2 regions of the Methylorubrum sp. GM97 genome follow, and region 2 is predicted to be linked to the other one. Evidence: predicted binding sites of a transcription regulator. Region 2 holds the regulator's gene; the other holds the start of a gene.
The links. Region 2 encodes LexA, which represses DNA repair genes until DNA is damaged. Its sites were predicted from a motif close to TGTTCNNNNTGTGTTCNG; they were not measured.
Positions count from the first base shown of each region.

Region 1: the regulator LexA is predicted to act here: its motif matches at 1,824-1,841, upstream of dinB (DNA polymerase IV).

Region 1 covers NZ_AP025942.1:4,791,029-4,796,033, reverse strand. Annotated here, with positions in the region: partial or broken gene MSPGM_RS22335 (metallophosphoesterase) at 314-478, shown strand; gene dinB (DNA polymerase IV) at 700-1,767, opposite strand; gene MSPGM_RS22325 (DUF927 domain-containing protein) at 1,994-3,724, opposite strand; gene MSPGM_RS22320 (hypothetical protein) at 3,947-4,765, opposite strand.
Region 2 covers NZ_AP025942.1:5,237,456-5,242,460, forward strand. Annotated here, with positions in the region: gene MSPGM_RS24250 (ComEC/Rec2 family competence protein) at 1-2,151, shown strand, start outside; gene lexA (transcriptional repressor LexA) at 2,145-2,867, opposite strand; gene MSPGM_RS24260 (DUF1236 domain-containing protein) at 3,033-3,695, opposite strand; gene MSPGM_RS24265 (MFS family transporter) at 4,329-5,005, shown strand, end outside.

The DNA.
Region 1 (5,005 bases), 450 kb from region 2:
CTCGCCGCCGCCTCTGGCTGAGTTGGTGTAGCGTCCGGGATACCCCGGACCGTTGCGTGCGAACCGTACCCTGTGACTCCATCCGCCGTATCGCTGCGATGTCCTTCAATGGCACGAAGTACCCCGGCCGCGCTGGGTCGTTCAGCGCAGTGGTCGGTATGATTCCCTTCATCATCTTGAGCGCAGCGACGCGCGCCACATCGATGATGTCGGTCTGGGCAAGCCTTTGGGAAGAAAGGGGAGGGGGTTTCGGAGGCCGCGGCGGCGCTGCCGCTGAGCGACCCACGCCGCTCCGACGGCCTGGGCGCGGTTGCGGGGGAACGGCGGCTTCGTCTCGGGCGCGACCGCGTTCGGTGGGATGACGCTCTACGTCAACAACGGCACGGCGCTGTGGCCAGGCTTTGCCCTCCGACTAGGTCCTCCGTCCGAGCTGACGCGTATCACGCTCCGAGCCAAAGTTCGGCCTCGCACGAACTGACGGAAACTAGGTCTGGCTCTGCCTTCAGGGTTCGAAGAAGCGACTCGCTCTCGAACGACGGCCATCGCGTCAGGCCAGCAGACCGGTCTGAGTCGCACCTCGCACCCATTATCTGGGGAAGGGCTGCGGCGAGGCCCCCTTGTCAGACGGATCGATGCAGGAGGTGGCTCGCGGTGGACGAAGGGGTGCCTCAGGGTTGGCGACAATGGCTGGCCGCCTCATCACATGGCGAAATCAAGTTGCTGCGGTCCACTTTCGCCAGACTGCGCTTGCAACGAAGAGAGCGCCGTCCCGATCAGCCGCACGCTCCGGCGCAGGGGGAACGCGTCGCGCAACAACCCGAGACTGACCTGCTCCAGCATCGCACGATCCGCGAGCGGTTGCGTGAGGGAGCGCGCCCGCGTGATCTGAGCGAAGTCCGAGAACTTCAACTTCAGCGTCACGGTGCGTGCCACCACCGCCTTCGCTGTCGCCACCGCCCAGACCTTATCGAGGAGCGGCTGCAGGCGCTCGGCCAGCACCGCGTGCTCGCTTGTGTCGTCGGAGAATGTCGTCTCCGCACCGATGGACTTGCGCTCGCGGTGCGCTCGCACCGGCCGCTCGTCGACTCCCCGAGCCACTCGGTAGTAGTAATCGCCTGCTCTGCCGAAGGCCGCCCGCAGTTCGTCGAGTGAGCGTGCTTTCAGATCGGCGCCCGTACGGATGCCCAGCCGCTGCATCTTCGCCTCGGTCGCTGGCCCGACGCCGCGAAACTGGCCGATGGGCAAGGCTTCCACGAAGCCGGGGCCCATGGCCGGCGTGATGACGAACAGCGCGTCGGGCTTGCGATGGTCCGAGGCGACTTTGGCCAAAAATTTGTTGTAGGACACGCCTGCTGAAGCCGTGAGCCCGGTTCGGGCAAGGATCGTGGCGCGAATGTCCCGCGCGACGTCGGTCGCGGTCGGCAGGCACTTCAGGTTCTCCGTGACATCGAGGTAGGCCTCATCGAGCGCAACCGGCTCGATGATGGGCGTATGCTCTTCGAACACGGCGCGGATCTCCGATGAGACGGCCTTATAGGCCTCGAATCGCGGGCGCACGAACACGAGATCGGGGCAGAGCCGGCGCGCGGTGGCCGACGGCATGGCCGAGCGCACGCCGAAGGCCCTCGCCTCGTAGCTTGCCGCCATCACGACGCCGCGCTCGCGTGACCCGCCGACTGCCAGCGGGCGATGGCGGAGGCTCGGGTCGTCGCGCTGCTCGACGGACGCATAGAACGCGTCCATGTCGATGTGGATGATCTTGCGCATCGGCGTCGATCCGGAAATGAACCGGCGCGCACGCCCTCAGGCGCCTCACGCTCGTATGTTCAGTGTTTGTTCGCGCCCGGGGCCACTGAGGTCAAGCGGGTGCAGGTCGGCGTCCCCTAGCTTCTTGGCGTGCAGAGCGCCGTTCAGACTGGGAGCAAGAAGGCGTGGTGCTGGTATCCCCCACGGACGCGAAGCCCGTGGGGGATACGGTCATAGCTCCTGATCGTCAGGCCAACACGATGGCGTCCTCGTCGCTGCGACGACCCCGGCCCGCCGCCTCGACGAAGGCGGCAAGCGCGTCCGCTTTCATCACCAGGCAGCGCGGCTTTGTCACGATGCAGCCGTTGGCGCGGCTGATGAGGCGGACGTGGAGTTGCTTACCCCGGCGTGCCCCGTGCCCACCCTCGATCACGCCCGCCTCCTCAAGCGCAGCGATCAGCACCGCCGGCGCCGTCGTCTTGCCCAACACCGCGCTCAGCTTCTCCTGACGGATCGCCACGAACTCGCCCTCCGCGCGGCTGAAGCGGAAGCCGGCCACGCGGTCGTCGTCGAGGACGAGCTCCTTGGCTGCGCCGATGTCCGGGAACACCGCGGGGTCAAGGAGCGCCTCGCGCAAGGCGACCAGCGCCTCGACCGGGCAGCCTTCCTGCAGAGCCGCCAACGCCCGACGGTAGAGGCGGCGCACCACGCTCAGGGGCAGGCCCGCCTTCCAGGGCAGGAAGCCGGTCCCCACCGCGATAGTACCGGTGGCGTAGATCAGCCCGAACTTGCGCGCGATGCGGCCATGGTAGGCGTCGGCCGGCTGCACCGTCTCGACGAACTCCTCGATCAGCCCGTTGACGCGCCCGCGGTGTGCCCAGACGTGATCGAGCCAACGTCCCAGGGCGCGGCCGTGATGATGCTTCATGCCGTCCTCCAGCCGCGCAATGAGGTCGGCGGCGTAGCCCGGCTCCGAGCCCTTCGGCCGGTCGACGATGCCGCCCTCTTCGCGCGGCGGCACCGGGATGGTGATGAAGCGGGCCGCCTCCTGCTCATCCCACGGCAAGCGCGCGGTTCGAGCCATCTCCGCCCCGGACCGGTTGCCGTTGCTGAGGATGGGCGAACGAATGCGCAGGTCCGGCAGGGTCGCCTTAACCGCAGCCGCGTACCGCTTGCTGCCGCCCTCGACGAGGCCGTGCGTAATGCTCGAGAGGACCGCACGCAAATCCTCCCGCTTGGCCTTCTCGGCCGCGTTGAGAATGTACGCGCGGTCGCAGCGGATGGCGGCGTTCTCACCGGTACGACGATCGCTCTGATGCCAGTTGCCGTGGCTGTCAGGCGGGCCGTCGAAGGAGGCGGCAACCCGCGCGGTCGTGGTCTTGCCGGTGGAGGACTGGCCGGCCAAGTGGAACACCGCTCCCTCGGGCAGGTCGGCCCAGTACAGGACCGGGCCGGCGAGCGCCACGAGCTGCGCAAAGGCAAGGTAGCTCGACTCCGCGCACAGGGCCGCCACCTCTCGGCGCCAGCCCCAGAACGTGCCCGCCGCGAGGATGGCGCTCGGAGAGACTGTACCGCTCCAGACATAGCGGTCCCAGCCGCGCCCGCGGCGCAGGTCGGGGCCGATGTAGGCCTCGCGGTCCTTCCAGCCGCCGTACTCGACCGCCGTCCTGGTCTCATTGGGAGCGGCGGCGATGAGCGCCGCGACCTGTTCCTTGGCCACGTCGAGGTCACGGGAGAGGTGCTCCGAGACAGCGCCGATTTCCTTGGCGATCTGGCCCAGTGAACTCATCTGGCTAATCGTCAGCATCTTCGTGCGCCCGCGGTCGAGATCGATGGTCACGAGGAAGTGCAGGGTATGGTCGGCCTCCTTGCGGATGCGAATCATGCGGATCGGCGCGCCGGAGTGGCGGGCAGCAGCGCGCCGCGCAGCGCGGGAGGCCTTGATGGTCGTCGCCGTGCGCTTTTCGCTGTGAGGCACGTGAGCCCGGTGAGACAGGTTCGTCTCACCGTCTCGCCGTCTCACATGATTGATACGGTCGATTGAGACCGTGGAAGATTTGAGATAGCTCTTATAGCGGCCCACTGGGCCCTCCTTTGCAGCTTTAGTTATTTTCGATGTAAATCATCCGTGATTCTGGTAATTTCCTGCTGAAAAACGTCAATCATGGCGGCTTATGACGCACTGTCGTGAGTACACAGCTCATGGCGCAACGCTCGCCAGCTGACCGTTGAGGCGCTTACAGCCGACCAGGATCACGCGCTCGCCGAGACTGAGGCGGCACAGCCAGCGGTCGAAGGTCCGCTGATCGCTGGCGTCGAGCGGGAGGTGACGGCGGGCTTGGCGGCCATTCGCCGCGACGTAGGCGATGCGCTGCTCGGCGTACCGCTTCAGCGCGTAGGCCTGCTGACGCACCGTGTTGCCGACGTCCTCGACAACGAGGGGCTTGGCGTAGGGCGGCAGCGGGTAGCGTTTGCCCACCCCGAGCGCCGCATGGAGCTCGTCCCGGGTCGCGCCCGCCACAACGAGGTGAACCTGCCCAGCCCAGGTCTTCGTCCCCTTTGAGTCACGATTCAGGCAAACCTCGAAAGCGCCCACCGCCGTCGGGCGCTTCCCGATGCGCGCGGTGAGGCGCATGAAGCCGCGCTTCACGTGCTGCTTGACGGCCGGGATCGAGATCGCCCCCGGTGCTGCCTTGTAGGGCACCGCCCACAGCGGGTGGACGAGGCTCACGGCAAGAAGGGGGCCAGGCTTGCTGCGAAGCAGCGTATCGGCCTGCAGGGTGAGCGCGAGGCGCTGCTTGCGCTGACCATGATGGCAGCCGTCGCGGCAGCGCCGTAGGCCGCACTCATCGGTCGTGCACTGACTGAGACCGCGGATCAGGCTCGGCGGGGCGCCGGCTCGGGCCAGGGCCTGAACCATGGCGTGCTGACGGCGGGCGGCGTCCTCGGCAGTCTCGAAGTTGTCGAGCCCGAGTGCCACGAGGCAGTCAGGCGGATCGGGAGGGCGGAAGTGGGTCACAAAGGGCCTCGCTTTCAATGGCGAAGCCCTTCCATCTACAGGGTCATTTTCAGGGTGAATACAAACGCTGGGTATTCTCCGTCCCGATTACCCGCCCGGATTTATGTCGCTGAGCGGGCTGCGCTTTTTTGCAATCGGTGCACGGCCGGCTGAGCCGCCGTGACAGACACGGTCGGGTTTTCGCCCGCATCTCACCGTCTCACCGGGCTCACCCTGCCTGCGAGACCTCGAACCGCCCTC
Region 2 (5,005 bases):
GGCAGCGTCGCCCGCGAAGCCGAGCAGCGGCGGTTGTTTCCCTGGCTCGCCGTCGCCTTCGGGGCCGGCATTCTCGTCTTCTTCACGGCGACCGATGGAGAGCCTTCCCTCGCCGCGCCGCTGATCGCGGCGGGGCTCTGCCTTTCGGTGACGCCGCTGCTGCGGGCGCGCCCAGTGGCGCTCGCGCTGATGCTCGGCCTCGCCGCCGTCTTCCTCGGCTTCGCGGCAGGCGTCTGGCGGGTCGCCTCCGTCGCGGGGCCGGTGCTGACCCGCGTGACCATCGCGCCGCTTGTCGGCCTCGTTGAAGGGCTCGATGAGCGCGAGGGCGGCGCGCGGCTGATCGTGCGCGTCGAGCGGTTCGGCGATCTCAATGCGGAAAGCCGCCCGCGCCGGGTGCGGGTCTCCTACCGTGCCGCGCAGGCCGTGCGGCCGGGTGACGCCATCCGCGCCACCGCCCGCCTCTTGCCGCCGCCGGAGGCGGTGCGGCCGGGCGGCTACGACTTTGCGCGCGACGCTTACTTTCGCGGGATCGGCGCCGTGGGCTCGCTGGTCGGCAAGGTCGAGGTCGGGCCGCCGGCCGAGCCTCTGGCCCTGTCGCTGCGGTTGACCGCCGCCATCGACGCGGCGCGCAATGCCTTCACCCGCCGCATCACCGACGCGATCGGCGGACAGGCCGGCGCGGTGGCGGCGGCCCTCGTCACCGGAAAGCGCGGACTGATCTCCAACGAGACCAACGACGTGCTGCGCGCGGCGGGGATTTACCACGTCGTCTCGATCTCCGGGCTCCACATGGTGCTCGCCGCGGGCGTCGTATTCTGGCTGGTGAGGGCCGGGCTCGCCCTGGTGCCGATGCTGGCCCTCGCCTGGCCCATCAAGAAGATCGCGGCGGGGACGGCGATGCTGGGCGTGACCGCCTATTGCGCCTTCTCCGGCTGGGACGTCGCCGCCGAGCGCGCGCTGATCATGACGCTGGTGATGCTCGGCGCGATTCTCGTCGATCGCCCGGCGCTCAGTCTCCGCAACCTCGCCCTCGCGGCGATCCTGGCGCTCGCCCGCGAGCCGGAGGCGCTGCTGGGTCCGAGTTTCCAGATGTCGTTCGGCGCGGTCGCCGGCCTCATCGCCTGTGCGCCGCTCATCGACGGGCGGGTTTTCCGAACCCACAGTTCGTCGCGGATCGCGCGGTCCGCGTCCTGGGTGGCGAAGGCGGTGGTCGGAACGCTGGCCACGACGCTGGTGGCGCAACTCGCCACCGCGCCATTCGCGACCTACCACTTCCAGACCGTGCAGCCCTTCGGCCTCGTCGGCAACGCGCTGACGCTGCCGCTCGTCTCGCTCGCGGTGATGCCCGCGGCGGTACTCGGAATGCTGGCCTACCCCTTCGCCCTCGACCGTCCGGTCTGGTGGCTGATGGGGCTCGCGGTGCGCGGCATGCTCGACATCTCCGCCTGGATCGCCGGGTTCGGGCAAGCCAACGTCGTGCTGCCCGCGTTCGGAACGGGCGCCCTGATGCTGCTCGCCGCCGCCCTGCTGCTGGCGACACTTCCCGTGTCGCGGCTGCGTCTCCTCGCCCTCGTGCCGGCGGGGCTCGGTATTGCCCTCGCCGCGAGCCCGATCCGCTACGACATTTATATCGACCGGGACGGGGCCGGCGCCGCGGTCCGCGGCAAGGACGGGCGCCTCGTGGTTCTCGGACGCCCGCCCGGCTTCGTGCTCGAACAATGGTTGAAGGCCGATGGCGACGGGCGCCCTCCGGAGGCCGCCACTGGCGCCGCCGGGCCGCGCTGCGACCGGATCGGCTGCACCCTCACGGCGATGGACGGGCGCGCCGTCGCTCTCGTCATGGACAAGCGTGCCTTCGCGGAGGATTGCGCCCGGGCCGACATCCTCATCACCCGACTGCGTGCCCCGCCGGGCTGCGCCGCACCGCTGATCGCCGACCGGACGTTCCTGGCGGTGCGGGGCGCCACGGCGATCCGCCTCGGAACGGAAGGGCCTGAAATCGTCACCGCCCGCGGGGCCGATCAGCCGAAGCCCTGGCAACCCCGGCCTGCCAGCGCGGCGACGCCGGCAATTGAGGCGGGCCCCCAACCTTCCAATGATCCAAGTGCGGCGGATCCATCAGACCCGCCGCCCTCCGAAAATCCTCAGTAACGGCGCACGAGGCTCACGAGCTTGCCCTGGATGCGCACCCGATCGGGCCCGAGCACGCGGGTCTCGTATGCCGGGTTGGCAGCTTCCAGCGCGATCGACGAGCCGCGGCGGCGAAGGCGCTTGAGGGTCGCCTCCTCGTCGTCGATCAGCGCGACGATGATGTCGCCATTGTTGGCGGTCTCCTGTTTGTGGATCACCACGAGGTCGCCATCGAGAATGCCGGCCTCGATCATCGAATCGCCGCGCACTTCCAGCGCGTAATGCTCTCCACCAGACAGGAAGTCGGGGGACATCGAAATCGAATGGCTCTGGCTCTCGATCGCCGAGATCGGCACGCCGGCAGCGATCCGGCCCATCACCGGCACCATCACCGATTGGCCCTTGCCGTCATGGGCCTGAAGCATGGGAGGCTTCGGCGCGGCGGGCTTGGCCGAAAGACCGCCCTCGACCACGCTCGGCGTGAAGCGACGCGGCTCGGACGATGCGGGCTTGGCCGCCGGCATGTCGGGCATGCGCAGGATCTCGATCGCCCGCGCCCGGTTCGGCAGACGGCGGAGAAACCCGCGCTCTTCCAGCGCCATGATCAGGCGGTGGATGCCGGATTTGGATTTCAGGTCGAGCGCGTCCTTCATTTCGTCGAAGGACGGCGGCACACCGCTCTCCTGCATCCTCTGCTGGATGAACTGGAGCAGTTCGAGTTGCTTGCGGGTCAGCATGCGGCACCTGCTGTCGACCGCGGGCCGGGGGCGCCGCAGAATCGTTGAAAACAAAGCACGAACAGCCTAGACGTTCCTCTCCTGTTCCGCAAGCATCCCTCCGGAAGCGACAGAGGCGGCGGAGCTGTCGCCCCGCCGCCTCTCACGTCGTGCCGTGCCTCGGGATCAGGCCGGGATCACATCCACGATCTCGTAGGTGTCGGGGTCGATGATGACGATGTCGTCCCCGACGAGAATGAACTGCAGGCCGCGATAGGCCGGCACGACCGAGAGGATCGCCGGAGGCAGCGGGTGCAGCGAGACCGAGCGCGGGATCGCCGTGCCGACGCGGACGGCGAAGTTGACGTTCGTGACGGCGCGAACGCTGGAACGGGAGATCGACTGGCGGAACTCAGTGCGCTGCGTCGAGCTCAGGTTCCTCGAGGCGCCCCGTGCCTCGACGGCCGTGCCGCGACCACCGCGCTCGCCGCGTTCACCCGCAGCATCTCGGCCGCCGCGCTCGCCCGGCCCGTCACGGCCATCCCGTCCACCGCGCTCGCCCGCGCCGCTGCGGTCGGGCTGCCCGGACTCGCGGTTGCCGCGCTCGCTCGGCTGCTCGGCGCGGGCCGGGCCGCCCTCGCGCCCGCCACGGGCGCCCGGCTCTCCCGCCTCGCCGCCGCGTGCCGCCCCGCCGCTCTCGCCGCCGCGGGCAGCGCCGCCGACATCGGCGCCGCCACGGGCACCGCCAGCGCCGCCGGCCTCGCCCGCGCCGCCCCGTGCTCCGCCGGCCGCACCGCCGCCCACGCCGCCAGCGCCTCCGCCGGCACCACCAGCACCGCCTGCGCCCATCCCGGCACCTCCAGCGCCAGCACCCCCAGCGCCGGCACCTCCAGCGCCGGGGCCCCCGCCGCCGCCAGCACCGCCGCCGCCGCCTTGAGCGAGTGCGGTCGCCGCGCCTAACATCAGAATTGCGGCCGTCGCCGTACTGCGAAAGAGTTTCGTCATGTTCCGTCCCTGTCTTTTCTCAGCGACCGACCTGGTGCCGAAGCTAGGGACGCAACGGCAGCCCTCGGAAAACCGTTCCCGGCGGATGCCATCCGGTTGTTTGTTCAGAGCAATCGCGGCGATGCACGAACGGATACGGTGACGGCTGCCGGCAGTCCGGAACGTAACCGTTGATGTGCTTGGCAAAACTCGGACGGCAGTATCGCACTTGAGCCAACACGCTTGCTGCGCCGGGCCCGCTCCTTCGCGGGCGGAAGGCCGTGATACGGTGGCCGGTATGATATGCCAGCTGCCGTCCCGGAGCGCGGGGGCGATGGGCTCGGTGAGTCCAACGCTCTAAGCGTGGGAGCGCAACGTTCTCCGGCATCTGTCATGGAATGGCCGCCGACCGCGTCGGCGTGGGGCCGGTGTCGGTGAGATACCGGCCTCTGATAAGGGCTCACGGCCGCTCGCGGGCCGGACAATCAGGGGAAACGCATGCTGGACACCAGCGCTGCCGCGCCGCCGCTCGACGAGGCCGCCGACCGCCGCCGCCGCATCATGGCCATCGTCGGTTCCTCATCGGGCAATCTCGTCGAGTGGTATGACTTCTACTGCTACGCCTTCTTCGCTCTCTACTTCGCCCCGGTGTTCTTCCCGGAGGGTGACGACACGGGCCAGCTCCTGAAGTCGGCCGCGGTCTTCGCGGTGGGCTTCTTCATGCGGCCGATCGGCGGCTGGCTGTTCGGGCGCATCGCCGACCGTCTCGGGCGCAAGACCTCGCTGATGATCTCGGTGCTGATGATGTGCGGCGGCTCGCTCGCCATCGCCCTGCTGCCGACCTACGCGACCGTCGGCCATCTCGCGCCGGTTCTTCTCGTGATCGCGCGCATGGTGCAGGGCCTTTCGGTCGGCGGCGAGTACGGCACCAGCGCAACCTACATGAGCGAGGTCGCGACCAAGGGGCAGCGCGGGTTCTTCGCCTCGTTCCAGTACGTCACGCTGATCGGCGGCCAGTTGCTCGCGTCGCTGGTGCTCGTCGTACTCCAGAGCGTGCTGACGGCCGAGCAACTCACGGCCTGGGGCTGGCGCATTCCCTTCGTGATCGGTGCGCTGGCCGCCGTGGTTGCCCTGTTCCTGCGCCGCTCGCTCTCCGAGACAATGAGCGCGGAGAA